3 regions of the Paenibacillus sp. FSL R7-0345 genome follow, and region 3 is predicted to be linked to each of the others. Evidence: predicted binding sites of a transcription regulator. Region 3 holds the regulator's gene; each other region holds the start of a gene.
What was found. The regulator LexA, encoded in region 3, represses DNA repair genes until DNA is damaged. The targets are predictions, from matches to a motif close to CGAACATATGTTCG.

Region 1 (4,403 bases), 3.3 Mb from region 3:
TCACCACAGGCGCTATTACCGAGCAGGGTCTGGAGCGCATTCATGGCGCCCTGCTCGACAATGAGTATTTGCATGACGACTATAACAAGTTCGCCGAGCTGGCCCGCTCTAACGCTGCGGCTTCCTCGTTATGGGAAGCCACAGGCGGCCGGCCGGAGCTGAGCCGGCGATACCGTGAGGTGCTGCAGCCCGCGGGCTTCGCGGACGAGCTCAGGGCTGCACTCCGGACCGGCGAAGCCTGCTGGGGATTTCTGATCCTGTTCCGCAAATCGGAACAGGGACCGTTTCAGCAGGAGGAGCTGCAGTTCATCCGCGATATTGCCCCGCTGATTGCGGGCCGCCTGAAGGCCAAGGCGCTGAACCCGGCCGCCCTGACTGACTCCGGCGGGCAGCCGGAGGAGGGCATTATTATTCTGGATGACCGGCTTGAGCCGGTAAGCCAGAATCCGGGCGGGCGCTACTGGCTGGAGCAGCTGCAGCGCATGGAACAGCAGTCCCGGCCCGCGCTGCCCGGGCCGGTCAGGGCAGTCAGCCTGCGGGCGCTGGCCGGGAAACGGGCGGCGGGTGAACTGCCGCGGGGCGGATCACCTGCTTCCGGTGAATCCACAGCGGCGGCGAGGGTTTGCTTCCGCGCCCCCGACGGGCGTTTTATCAACATTACTGCCAGCAGGCTGGACGGCCCATCGGGTCTCGTCCAGCTTGCCGTCTCCTTCACGGCAGCCAAAGCTGCCGACCTGCTGCCCATGGTTACCGAAGCCTACGGCTTCACGGAACGGGAAAAAGAAATCGCCCTGCTGCTCTCCAAAGGACTCTCCACAAAGGAACTCGCCCTGAACCTCCACATCTCCGCCTACACTGTGCAGGATCACCTGAAGTCAATCTTCAGCAAGGCAGGCGTCAGCAGCCGCCGGGAGCTCATCTGGCTGCTTTACTCCAGGTATCAGTAACCGCCGCATAACCCGTTACGCAGCAGAAAGGACGCCCTCAAGCCCGTCAAACGACGGCTGCCTGGGGCGCCCTTTTTTATTAGGATAAACAGCAGAATAGTTCGCCTTATCGCTTCCTCCGAGAAAACTTGCAAAAAAAAGAAACCCCTCTTTGTTAACCCGGAAGCCGGCCAGTCTGCCGCCAGTCTTTTGTAAGGAGAGGTTTGCTTGCTGATGTTCTCATAAGTTCGTTTATCCGACTTGTACGAATTTAATAAATGCTTGGCTTGTTTACGCAGACACCCTGCAGCGCTTTATTTGCGCCTGGTGGTTTTCATCATCCGGTTATACATAATCAGGGCGGCAATAATCATCCCGATCATCGCAACGCTGCCCGCCGACTCCTCTGACATGCCAAACAGCAGGCAGACTGTGGTTACCAGTGATCTCGTCACGAAGACAACCAGAATCAGCATAATCGGCCGCCAAATGTTATATTTTCTCATTCCCGCAACACTCCCATTCTAATTTTGGTAAAGCACTTTCTCTCTCTGTTAGTTGCTATTATAGCATAAGCAGGAATGCGGTTACATTTTATGCTTCTCCTTCATGTGCAGATTTTTCTGATTCGCTGACTCAATGGCTGCAAAAATGAAAGTCTCTAACGGACTCAGGAGGCGCTATTGGAGGTTTTTTTGGCATATTGAAGTTTTAACGGACTCAGGAGGCGTTATTTGTGCGGGATAGTCTGCTTCCAGACTAATTTGAGCCCAATAGGGGCTCTGGTGTCCGTTAGCCTGCATCGGGCCCCGATATTCCGCAAATAACGGCTGTTCAGTCCGTTAAAATTCTGGTGCAAGCTTTCTGTATGGCTTACATATAGGTACATATGGTTACACAAGATTCCCCCATCGTTCAGCTCATAATCAAGCGGGCTTCTCAGGTTTTTATGTGCTCAGCAAGCTCATTACTCCGTGATTTTATGTGCAATTATCTGGATTTTGACAAGAACATATGTTCGTTATATACTTTTCTTTGTGAGGAGTGTGTAACGATGGATATGATGGAGAAACTAGAGATTTTGACTGAATCAGCCAAATATGATGTCGCCTGCACCTCAAGCGGTTCCCAGCGCTCCGGCCAGGCCGGAAGCCTGGGCAACGCGGTCAGCTTTGGAATCTGCCACAGCTTCGCGGCTGACGGGCGCTGTATTTCGCTGCTCAAGGTGCTGATGACCAACGGCTGTATCTATGACTGTGCCTATTGCATCAACCGCAAGTCCAACCCGGTGCGCCGGGCCGCTTTTACTCCGCAGGAAATTGCCGATGTTACGATGCAGTTCTACCGCCGCAATTATATAGAGGGGCTGTTCCTCAGCTCCGGCATTATGCGCAGTCCCGACTATACGACCGAGCAGCTGATTGCCGCCCTTGAGCTGCTGCGCAATGAATATCACTTCCGCGGCTATATCCATGTAAAAGCCATCCCCGGTGCAGACGATGCCCTCCTGTCCCGGCTGGGCACGCTGGCCGACCGGATGAGCGTCAACATCGAGCTGCCCTCCCAGGAGAGCCTGCGCCGGCTTGCTCCGGACAAGAGCAAGCAGTCTATTTTGCAGCCGATGGGCCTTATTACGAACAAGATTACCGAGAACAGTACGGAACTCGTCAAATATAAGCATGCCCCGCGCTTTGCGCCGGCGGGCCAGAGCACCCAGATGATCGTCGGCGCAACGCCCGATACCGATTACCAGATTCTGAACCTTACAGAGGGACTGTACAAGAAGTATAAGCTCAAGCGGATTTTCTATTCCGCTTATACCCCGGTGGTCGAGGATTCGCTGCTACCCTCGCTGGATACCAAGCCGCCATTGCTGCGCGAGCACCGGCTGTATCAGGCCGACTGGCTGCTTCGCTTCTACGGCTTCGAGGCCAAGGAGCTGCTCGATGAGGCAGCGCCCAACTTCAACCCGCTGCTTGATCCGAAATGCAGCTGGGCCATCAACCACCGGGAGCAGTTCCCGGTGGAGGTCAACCGCGCACCTTATGAGATGCTGCTGCGCGTGCCCGGCATCGGCGTACGGAGCGCCCAGCGGATCATCAAGGCCCGCCGGGCCGGAACGCTTGATTTCCATGCGCTGAAGAAGCTCGGCGTTGTGCTCAAGCGCGCCCAGTTCTTCATCACCTGCAAAGGCCGGCCGCTGGAAGGCCTCAAGGTAGGCGAGCATACCCTGCTCCGCTCGCTGATGTCCGGACAGGAGCTGGCTAAGTTTCAGCAGCCGGAGATCGAACAGCTCTCCTTCTTCGACGACAGCTATTTAGCTGCCCTGCCTGAGGCCGGGGTGGCTGCATCCTTCAGTTACGGAGGTTAAGCACCATGTTTGTAACCTCCTCCTTAGCCTATTCCTATGACGGCAGCTTTGAGGGCCTGCTATGCTGCGTGTTCGAGAGCTACCAGTGGAAGGAAACGCCGCTGGCCATCCACTCGGAGGGCAGCGGCCAAGGACTGCTGCTGGAAGCAAAATGGATCGAGACCGATAAGATCAAGGCAGACCGCGTGCTGCGCTCCATCCCGCTGAAGATTTCCCGCGAAGCGGAGGAGCTTGTCCGCCTTGGCTTCTGGTCTGCCGTGCCGGATAAAGAGATGCTGCTGCTGAATTTTTTGTATCTGGGCTTTAGCAACGGCAGCGCAGTAATGAACATGCTTGCAGATGATACGTTCTTCGCCCTGAATAAGGCAGTCCGGCTGCTCCGGCGGGAAAGCCATCATTATCTGGGCTTCATCCGGTTCACCGTGTACGGCCCTGTCATGGCAGCCGTTATTGAACCGCAAGGCTACGTTCTGCCCGTTATCAAGGACCATTTCTGCGACCGGTTCCAGAGTGAGAGCTTCATGATCTACGACCGCACCCACAGGGTAGCGCTGATTCATCAGCCCGGCCGGCACGCCATTGTTCCACTCGATGAATGGGTTCCGCCGCAGCCGGATGAGACTGAAGCTGCTTACCGCCGCCTCTGGCAGAGCTTCTATCACGCCATCGGCATCAAAGAGCGCAAGAACGACCGGCAGCGCGCCTCCATGATGCCGAAGCGCTACTGGAAGCACCTGCCGGAGATGACCGGCATGCGGCCGGTCCGTGCTGCCCGGCAGGAGAAGGCCCCGCGCCGGCCGAGAAACCCGAAGCCGCGAGAACTGCAATAAAAAGTGCCTTCCCTGTTCGACGGGGAAGGCACTTTTTTTAGTTTACATTTCTTCATACTCCGCCGGATTCTGCTCCCAGAGCCGTCCGTCCGGTTTGCTCATGCCTGAAATGACCTTCATTTCAGCATCCGACAGCTCAAAATCAAAGATTTCGAGATTCTCCTTCTGATGCTCCACAGAGCTGGTCCGTGGGATCGGAACCGCACCAAGCTGGATATGCCAGCGCAGAATGGCTTGGGTTGGTGTTTTGCCGTGGGCAGCTGCGATGGCTGCAAT
Region 2 (4,403 bases), 190 kb from region 3:
TCTACATATTTTGGAATCAGGATGGATCAGGGGAGGAACTTCAGTGAATTTGCCCAACCGTATTACACTTGCACGTATTTGTCTTATCCCGATTATGATGTTTTTCTTGCTGGTGGACTTTAAGTTCTACCCGGAGCCGATTCATTGGGGCTCATTCCAGCTTTCCGTCAATCATCTGATCGCAGCAGTGATCTTCCTGCTAGCCGCCAGTACAGACGGGATCGACGGGTATATTGCCCGGAAATATAACATGGTTACCAACCTCGGGAAGCTGCTTGATCCTCTTGCGGACAAGCTGCTGGTATCTGCCGTTCTGATCTCGCTTGTAGAGCTGGGCAGATGCGACTCCTGGATTGCTATCGTTATTATCAGCCGCGAGTTTGCAGTAACGGGACTGCGCCAGGTTGCCCTGCTTGAAGGGAAAGTGGTGGCCGCCAGCAAATGGGGTAAAATAAAAACAGTAACGCAGATTGTCGCTATTTCACTTCTGCTGCTGAATAACTTCCCGTTCCAGTTCGTAAGCATACCGCTTGATGACATTGCAATCTGGGCAGCAGCGCTGATTACGATTTATTCAGGAATCGATTATTTCGTGAAGAACAAGGATTTGCTGGAGCTGCATAACGCCTAACCGTAATACAACAGGTAATTACTCATCTATATTATCAGCAGGAGGAGAGAGCCAGCTATGAAAGCGGAAATTATTGCCGTCGGCACAGAGCTTTTGCTCGGACAAATCGTAAACAGCAACGGTCAGTTTTTATCGGTAGAGCTGGCTGCGTTGGGGATTGATGTTTATTTTCAGACTGTAGTCGGAGATAACAAAAGCCGGATCAGGGAAGCCATTGAAATTGCCCAGAGCCGGGCTGATATTATTCTGTTCACCGGCGGTATCGGTCCGACCGAAGATGATCTGACCAAGGATGCGCTGGCAGAGGCGCTTGGACGTACGCTTCACATTGACCAGCTCGCGATGGATCATGTACAGAGATTTTTCGATGAACGCAAAATCGTCATGACCGAGAATAACCGCAAGCAGGCTATTGTTATTGATGGAACAACGCCGCTTCCCAATGAAACCGGTCTGGCTGTCGGTCTTGCTTTTGCTCATGAGAGCAAATTTTACATTGTTCTTCCCGGACCTCCGCGTGAAATGAAGCCAATGTTTACGGATAAAGCCAAGCCTTGGCTGCAGCAGCATGCTCTTACCACTGAGATGCCGATCTACTCCAAGATGCTCAAGTTTGCCGGTATCGGTGAATCACTGCTGGAGGACAAGCTGATTGATCTGATCCGTAACCAGACTGATCCTACGATCGCTCCGTATGCCAAGGAAGGCGAAGTGACGGTCCGGATCTCGACCAAAGCGGCTTCTGAACGGGAAGCGATGCAGAAGCTTGATGTCCTGGAGGAGAAGATCAAGGCCATTCTCCCTGAGAACATGTATGCCAATATCGATGTGCCGCTGGAGCAGCTGCTGGTGGACTGGATGGCGGATGCCGGCTTGACGCTCACCGCAGCCGAAAGCTGTACCGGCGGCTTGTTAATGGAGAGTATTACGAACATTCCGGGCAGCGCGTCCATGTTCAAGGGCGGCGTTGTCTGTTATTCCAATGAAATCAAGAAAAAGGTGCTGAATGTGCCTGCCTCTTACCTGGAAGGCCCTGATGCTGTCGGAGCCGTCAGCCGGGAGGTAGCTGAGGTGCTGGCTGAGCAGGTCAGAATGCTGGGCGACAGCGACTTCGGATTGTCGGTTACCGGAGTGGCAGGACCGGGATACTCTGAGCGTAAGCCGGTCGGGCTGGTATTTGTGGGCCTGGCAGAACGCGGGCACAAGACAGAGGTCTATGAGCTTAATCTTAAAGGAACCCGCGAGAACATCCGGCTGCGTTCAGTCAAAGCGCTGCTGTACCGCCTGTGGCGCAGGCTGGAGGAACGCAAGGTGGATACTCCTCTCGAAGGGTCAGCCTTGCAATAATCCGGAAGGCCGGTATATAATTGTTAATACGGAAGAACCGTGGCATAGTGAACCTTTTGCTGCGGTTTTTTGTTTTTGTGGCTGCAGTAGCCTCTTTATGTGAGTCCGCTTCACCGGCTGGTTAATGACTATGTTTGGTGCATTTATCAGGAGAGAGGGGGCTTACAATATAAGGGAGTATTTCGCCTGCAGTCAAAAAAAACGAATGTATGTTCGAAAAAAAGCTTGGCAAGACCTCTAAAACACGGTATTATATTACTATAAACAAGTGAAGGAAGTGGTCTGATTGTCAGATCGTCGTGCTGCGCTGGATATGGCGCTTCGTCAAATAGAAAAACAATTTGGTAAAGGTTCGATCATGAAATTGGGTGAATCCAATCACATGAAAGTGGAAGTTGTACCAAGCGGAGCCTTGGCACTTGATATTGCCCTCGGTATAGGCGGACTTCCAAAAGGACGTATCATTGAAGTATATGGGCCGGAATCTTCCGGTAAAACAACGGTTGCCCTGCATGCTATCGCAGAAGTACAGAGGGTTGGCGGACAAGCTGCCTTCATCGATGCTGAACATGCGCTTGACCCTAAATATGCCAATGCGCTTGGTGTCAATATTGATGAGCTCCTGCTGTCCCAGCCGGACACGGGTGAACAGGCGCTGGAAATTGCTGAAGCACTCGTACGCAGCGGCGCGGTAGATATTATTGTAGTTGACTCTGTAGCAGCATTGGTGCCTAAGGCGGAAATTGAAGGCGATATGGGGGATTCCCACGTTGGTCTGCAAGCCCGTCTGATGTCCCAGGCTCTGCGGAAACTGTCAGGTGCAATCAACAAATCTAACACGATTGCAATCTTCATCAACCAGTTGCGTGAGAAGATTGGTGTAATGTTCGGGAACCCGGAAACAACTCCAGGCGGCCGTGCATTGAAGTTCTACTCCTCGGTACGTCTTGATGTCCGCCGTGTAGAGAGCATCAAGATGGGCAATGATGTTGTCGGTAACCGTACAAAGATCAAGGTCGTGAAGAACAAGGTTGCTCCTCCGTTCAAACAGGCGGATGTTGATATTATGTATGGTGAAGGTATTTCGAAGGAAGGAAGTCTTGTTGATATCGGAACGGAAATGGATATTGTCAACAAGAGCGGAGCCTGGTATTCCTACGAAGGTGAGCGTCTTGGCCAGGGACGTGAGAACGCTAAGCAATTCCTTAAAGAGCATCCGGAAATTGCTCTCGTAATCGAGAATAAGATCCGCGAAGCAAGCAATCTGACTACGATTGTTGCTTCTCCAACGGAAGCTGAGGCTGCAGCGGAGAAGGAAGAAGAAGATAATCTTTTGCTCGAAATTGAATAATACGTTAAGCTAATAATATAGAGCGCCCTGTGTATGACTGCAGCAGGGCGCTTTTTTATACTGATCGAATGCGAGGTGTGAATACAATGGTCATTCAACTTAATCCCGAAGAGGAAGAGCAGGAAGTGCAGGTGCTGGACGGTTTTCCGGAAAATGAACGGCTTGAAATCACAAAAGTAGAGCGGCAGAAGAAATCTGATCACCGCTATATCATATATTTCGGCACGTATAACATGACTGTTCATGAGGATGTCATGATTAAATACCGGATGATTTCCGGCAATTCGTTCATGAAAGCCGACCTGGAGGAAATTGTTGTTGCCGACGAACGCCAGCGGGCCTATATCGAAGGGCTGAAGTATCTGGGACATAAGCCGCGCACCGCTCAGGAGATGGCCCGCCGTTTAAGGGAGAAAGAAATAGGAGAGACTATTATTGCAGAAGTGCTGCAGCGTCTGCAGCAGGAGCGCTTTATCGACGACCCGCTCTATGCCAAGCAGTGGGCAGAGCAGCGCATTAATAATCAGCGTAAGGGCAAGCTGTGGATCCGTCAGGAGCTGCGGGAGAAAGGGATCGACAAATCACTGATCTCTGAAGCGCTGGAGAATATTTCGCCCGAAGAGGAACTGGCAAGTGCCCTGCAGACAGGGCGCAAGAAGTGGAATATGATCCGCGGGGATATTAACGACAAGCGCAGAAAGACAGGAGCATTCCTGATGCGGCGCGGTTTTTCCGGGGAAATGGTCCGGCAGGTACTGAATAAACTGCGCGAAGAAGAGAATTCCGAAGGCTATGATGAAGAGTTTTACGATTATGAGTAATCATCTTGACATTCTCTTGACTTTAATGCCGTTATCGACTCTCTTGACAATGTCTTTTTATAAATAATAAAATATAACATGAATCGGCATAAACTAAGAATCCTTTTTCCTTCCCAAAAAGCTGACTCTTAGCCACCGGTTCGCGTACAACTCATATGAAATGTAATCGCCGGATAAGGCGGGCAGTGTGCATGTGCAGCATGTGCAGTATGGCAATCGGTGTATTACCGGTTTTTTGTATGGTGATGAACGG
Region 3 (4,403 bases):
CTAATCCAGGGGCCTTTCAGTGCGTAAGCGATAGAAAGGTCCTTCTTGCATATATTAGGTTAGAAGGGAGTGTTAAATGTATTATGATCAGGAAATGATTACGCGTTACGAGGAGATTGAAGAGAGGGTTGTAAGGTTTATTACGAAGCATTCAGGTGTTGAGTATATGAAGGGTTCGGAGCAGGTTGTGGAGGGCGGCGTCTTTGCCTGGGCGAAATTAAGATCTGTAGATACAGCTATTCAGACTCAGCTGAGGCTTGATTATGTTGAGGTCTTTGAACTGGCCAGACAGAGCATGGAGCATGCCGAGAGCAAGCATCTTATTGATTTTGACCGGAGCAGTGAAACGGTGCTTAATTATATCAGACAGGATTCAATTCTGTGGATTCCGTCCTTGGAGGCAGCTGCTGAGGCAGCGAGAACCGAACTTTCGCTTCAGAAATTCCTGCTTACTCAAACTTAAATATATAGCAGTTGTATAATTGTGTAAAAAAGTGTTTGACCATTCGCAGGCCCGGTGTTAAGCTAGGCTAATAGTAAGGCATTTCGCAGTGAGCTGCGGAGTGCCTTACTGTTCATTTAGGGGTATTTTACATTAATTGTTAGTCGAGGGGTGATGCGCCATGTGCATTTCGCTGCTATCTAATACATGTGTTCCGATATAACTGTGAATGAAAAGGACAAAGGAGAATACTAATGATACAGGTAAAAGAATTTGTAGACGGGGATAATTTCTATGCCGAGAATAAGGCAAACGAGTTCCTCAAAGGGCTGAGGGAGGAGCAGGTCGTAAACATCTGTTACGGATCTATAGTGAAATCCTCGCGTGACGGGGCGGAGCATCAGCGGAGTACAATTTTGGTGGTATATAAGACAGATGAAAAATAAATTCTGGGACCGTCTTTTTACCTGGCTGTCATTTGCTTCAACGTTAACAATTGTGATTCTGGCGGTTTTTTATACACTGGACTAAGAATAAAGGGATTAAACGGGCATTATCTGCGGCTTTCTATAATGGGAGAGCTCTTGGTAATGCCCTTTTCTATACCTGTGTAAGGGAATTATCACATACATACATTACCATTTGTGTTATATTTGAAGTGAATGTTTAAGATATCCATACCAAGGATGAATCAGTCTACAAGGGGGAAGCGGATTGAACACGACTTATAAAGTGCTGGTGTGTGATGCTGATTTATTTGCTGCAGCCCTTGCTGAAGCAGATATATATGTACTGCAGTTACGAAAGGGTAAACCGCCGGTCTTTGCTGATTGTGCAGGTCCGCTGCAAAAATGGACGCCGGAATACATAGAGCTGGGCGGGATGACCTACAGGCGTAAAGATTTTGAATTCCGTGTGCGTATACCCGAAAAATAACAACTGCCGGATCACACAGGCCGGAAGAGCTGGTTTAGCATCTCTTATACTATAAAACGTAAAAGAGGTGTTAATATGGCAGAAAGAGACCGGTCAAGAATCCGCAGAGCGATCCGTGCCCTGCTGGCACAGCGCTCCATCCTGCTGGAGCGGCTTGAAGAAATTAACGAGAATCTGCGCAGATTGCCTAAACCAAGCCGGGCGAGACGTGAATTACTGGCGGCAAGAGTATCGATCCGCGAAGCGTTGCGCTTGAACCGCATCGCAATCAGGCTGTTGCGCAGTGTCCTCTAGAGACTGTTGAATAGGAAGCATAAGAAGTATATAAAGGACACCTCTGCCCCGCGGAGGTGTCCTTTGTGATGGAGGCGGGGCGGAAATCTGCTGCTACTCCCTGATGGTAACCCGTGTCCCGATGGGAACAATACGTGACAAAGCAAGAACATCCTCGTTATACATCCGGATGCAGCCATGCGAAACCATATGGCCGATGGAGGCGGGATCATTGGTTCCGTGAATGCCGTAATGAGGTTTGGACAGGCCCATCCAAAAAGCGCCAAACGGCCCGCCGGGATTGGGCTGCTTGTTAATAATGGTATATTCGCCTTCAGGTGAAGCAGTCAGCATGGTACCAATTCCCACAGGAAAGCCGCGGGTTACAACATCATTATCCAGCAGGTACAGCATACGCTGGGACAGGTCAACAATAATCCGGTAATTAGGCATAGTCATCAGCACTCCTTCTGCTGTCAGAATATGTGCAGAGTCTGCACGCGGTTACCAGAGGCCGAGCGCTGCGCGCGGGAAACGGCAGCCTGTTTATAATTTGAATGCAGACAGGAAAAAGGCTGTTACGCAATTCATGCGCAACAGCCTCATTAGGGGATAATTAGTGGATATCACGGAAAAGTCCGATGACTCTGCCTAAAATGGTAACACGGTTCAAGCGGAGCGGTTCATAGGCCGGGTTCTCCGGCTGCAGGCGGATATGGTCACGTTCTTTATAGAAGGTCTTAACAGTAGCTTCATCTTCTTCGGTCATTGCTACGACGATGTCGCCGTTGTCTGCTGTCTGCTGCTGGCGGACAATGACATAGTCGCCATTCATGATTCCGGCATCAACCATACTGTCTCCAAGTACAGAGAGCATGAAAACCTTGTTGTCACCGACATAGTGGGTAGGAAGCGGGAAATAATCTTCAATATTCTCGGTAGCGGTAATCGGCACCCCGGCGGTGACTTTACCTACAACAGGGATACGGGTAACCGTCTGCACAAACTGGTGTACATTCTCTGAATCTTCCTGGCCGAGCAGCTCGATTGCGCGGGGTTTCGTAGGGTCACGGCGAATCAGACCCTTCTTCTCAAGACGGTCCAGATGACCATGTACGGTGGAGCTGGAAGCAAGCCCGACAGCTTCCCCGATTTCCCGGACTGACGGAGGATAACCCTTGCTGCGGACTTCATTACGTATGAATTCCAGGATCGCCAGCTGGCGACTCGAAATCTTTGACATTGGAATCAACCCCATATAGTATGTTTGGGAAAATTATAACATAGAACTTCCGTTCGTACAAACATAAGTTCTAACTATCTCGTAATAATATTTGGATACCTCTGGAAGGGGAGGTATAAAAGGGGCGGAAACAAAGGGAACAATTGTTCGAAAAAACCTATTGATCAAAACACATGTTCGTGTTATATTAAATTCAAATTTAAGAACAAGTGTTTGGAGGTCGATGATATTGTTAAAATACAGTACTTACCGCAGCATTTATGATGAGACCCGAGAGGTTCAGTCTGCCGAAGCTGGCTCTATCATAGAATATGTGACCCGTATGAAGAATTCTGCAGTATCCCTGTTCGGCGCTTTAACGAATCTGTTCCGCAGAGGCCAGCTGGTGAAGCTTGTCATGATTCTGATGCTGGCGATTTCCGGCTTTACGGTGGTAGGTAACGTATTTGCAGGATCCGTATCATCGGTAATGCCGGCTGAGCGTGTGGTGGTGGAGCGCGGAGATACTCTCTGGAGCATCGCAAATGAACATAAACCATCGGATATGAGGACGGTTGTATATATAGAAGGAATCAAGAAGGCGAGCGGGCTTAAGGGCAGCAATATACAGGCCGGAGATGTGCTGACACTGCCTGCATACTAATAGTTGAAGGAATAGAGGTTACGACAGGAAGAGCTTTCAGGGAGGAGACCTTGACAAGCTCTTTTTCTCATGGCAAAGTTAGAATGAATTTATAGGGGAGGGGAAAGCATTGAATATAGACGAATTGGTCGCACGCATCAATGAATTGGCACGCAAGCAGAAGAGCAGCGGCCTGACGGAAGAGGAACTGGAGGAACGCGCCCGGCTCCGTGAAGTTTATCTGGGCAACATCCGTAAGAACTTCCGTGCACAACTGGATACCATTGAAATTGTGGACAACGATGATCAGGGCGACAAGGGGCTAACACATTAGTCCTGTGGCTTTGTCATAGATATTTTAGGACGACTAGGGGGAACTCACATGGCCCGTTCTTGGGAAAGAATGGTTCAACGCAACACCAAGCAAGTCAATATGCAACGCAAGAAGCAAGGCAAGGAATCGATTTACGCTTCCAAATCATCGCCGGCTGCAGGAAGCAGCGAAATTTTTAAAGGCCGTAACATTGTATTTCCGATCGTTCTGCTGCTGCTCGGGATGATGTTCTGGGTAGTGGGCTCCGTTGATGAAGCCCGGGGGCAGGGCATACTGGCCAACTGGCTGGGCGTTGTTCTGTACTTTTTACTGGCAGCCCTGATTTTCTTCCGTCGTCCTTTCCTTAAGGTTGAGCGGGCCAGAGTTTCCACTATTAAATTTAACCGTGAGCGCTGGCTGCAGGCTTCCGAGATTGAGAAGATTATCCTGTCCCGCAGCATGGTTTCCCTGAAATATAAAGGCAAGCGCAAGCAGTGGGTGTTCTCCAGATTGCTGAACCGTTATGATACTGCAGCAATGGGAGCCCGGCTGGAGCAGTTCGCCAAAGCCAATA

Region 1: a site for LexA is predicted at 1,934-1,947, ahead of NST84_RS01050 (putative DNA modification/repair radical SAM protein). Genes of this name have one in related genera too.
Region 2: a site for LexA is predicted at 2,181-2,194, ahead of recA (recombinase RecA). Genes of this name have one in related genera too.

What each region holds. Positions count from the first base shown of each region.
Region 1 covers NZ_CP152002.1:219,139-223,541, reverse strand. The annotation lists gene NST84_RS01060 (helix-turn-helix transcriptional regulator) at 1-947, shown strand, start outside; gene NST84_RS01055 (hypothetical protein) at 1,241-1,432, opposite strand; gene NST84_RS01050 (putative DNA modification/repair radical SAM protein) at 1,981-3,297, shown strand; gene NST84_RS01045 (TIGR03915 family putative DNA repair protein) at 3,303-4,127, shown strand; gene NST84_RS01040 (aldo/keto reductase) at 4,170-4,403, opposite strand, start outside.
Region 2 covers NZ_CP152002.1:4,095,891-4,100,293, reverse strand. The annotation lists gene pgsA (CDP-diacylglycerol--glycerol-3-phosphate 3-phosphatidyltransferase) at 44-631, shown strand; gene NST84_RS17445 (competence/damage-inducible protein A) at 689-1,978, shown strand; gene recA (recombinase RecA) at 2,265-3,329, shown strand; gene NST84_RS17435 (RecX family transcriptional regulator) at 3,416-4,150, shown strand.
Region 3 covers NZ_CP152002.1:3,906,420-3,910,822, reverse strand. The annotation lists gene NST84_RS16590 (hypothetical protein) at 77-463, shown strand; gene NST84_RS16585 (sporulation protein Cse60) at 697-888, shown strand; gene NST84_RS16580 (hypothetical protein) at 1,157-1,378, shown strand; gene NST84_RS16575 (hypothetical protein) at 1,454-1,672, shown strand; gene NST84_RS16570 (L,D-transpeptidase) at 1,766-2,104, opposite strand; gene lexA (transcriptional repressor LexA) at 2,268-2,894, opposite strand; gene NST84_RS16560 (LysM peptidoglycan-binding domain-containing protein) at 3,124-3,537, shown strand; gene NST84_RS16555 (DUF896 domain-containing protein) at 3,647-3,850, shown strand; gene NST84_RS16550 (hypothetical protein) at 3,899-4,403, shown strand, end outside.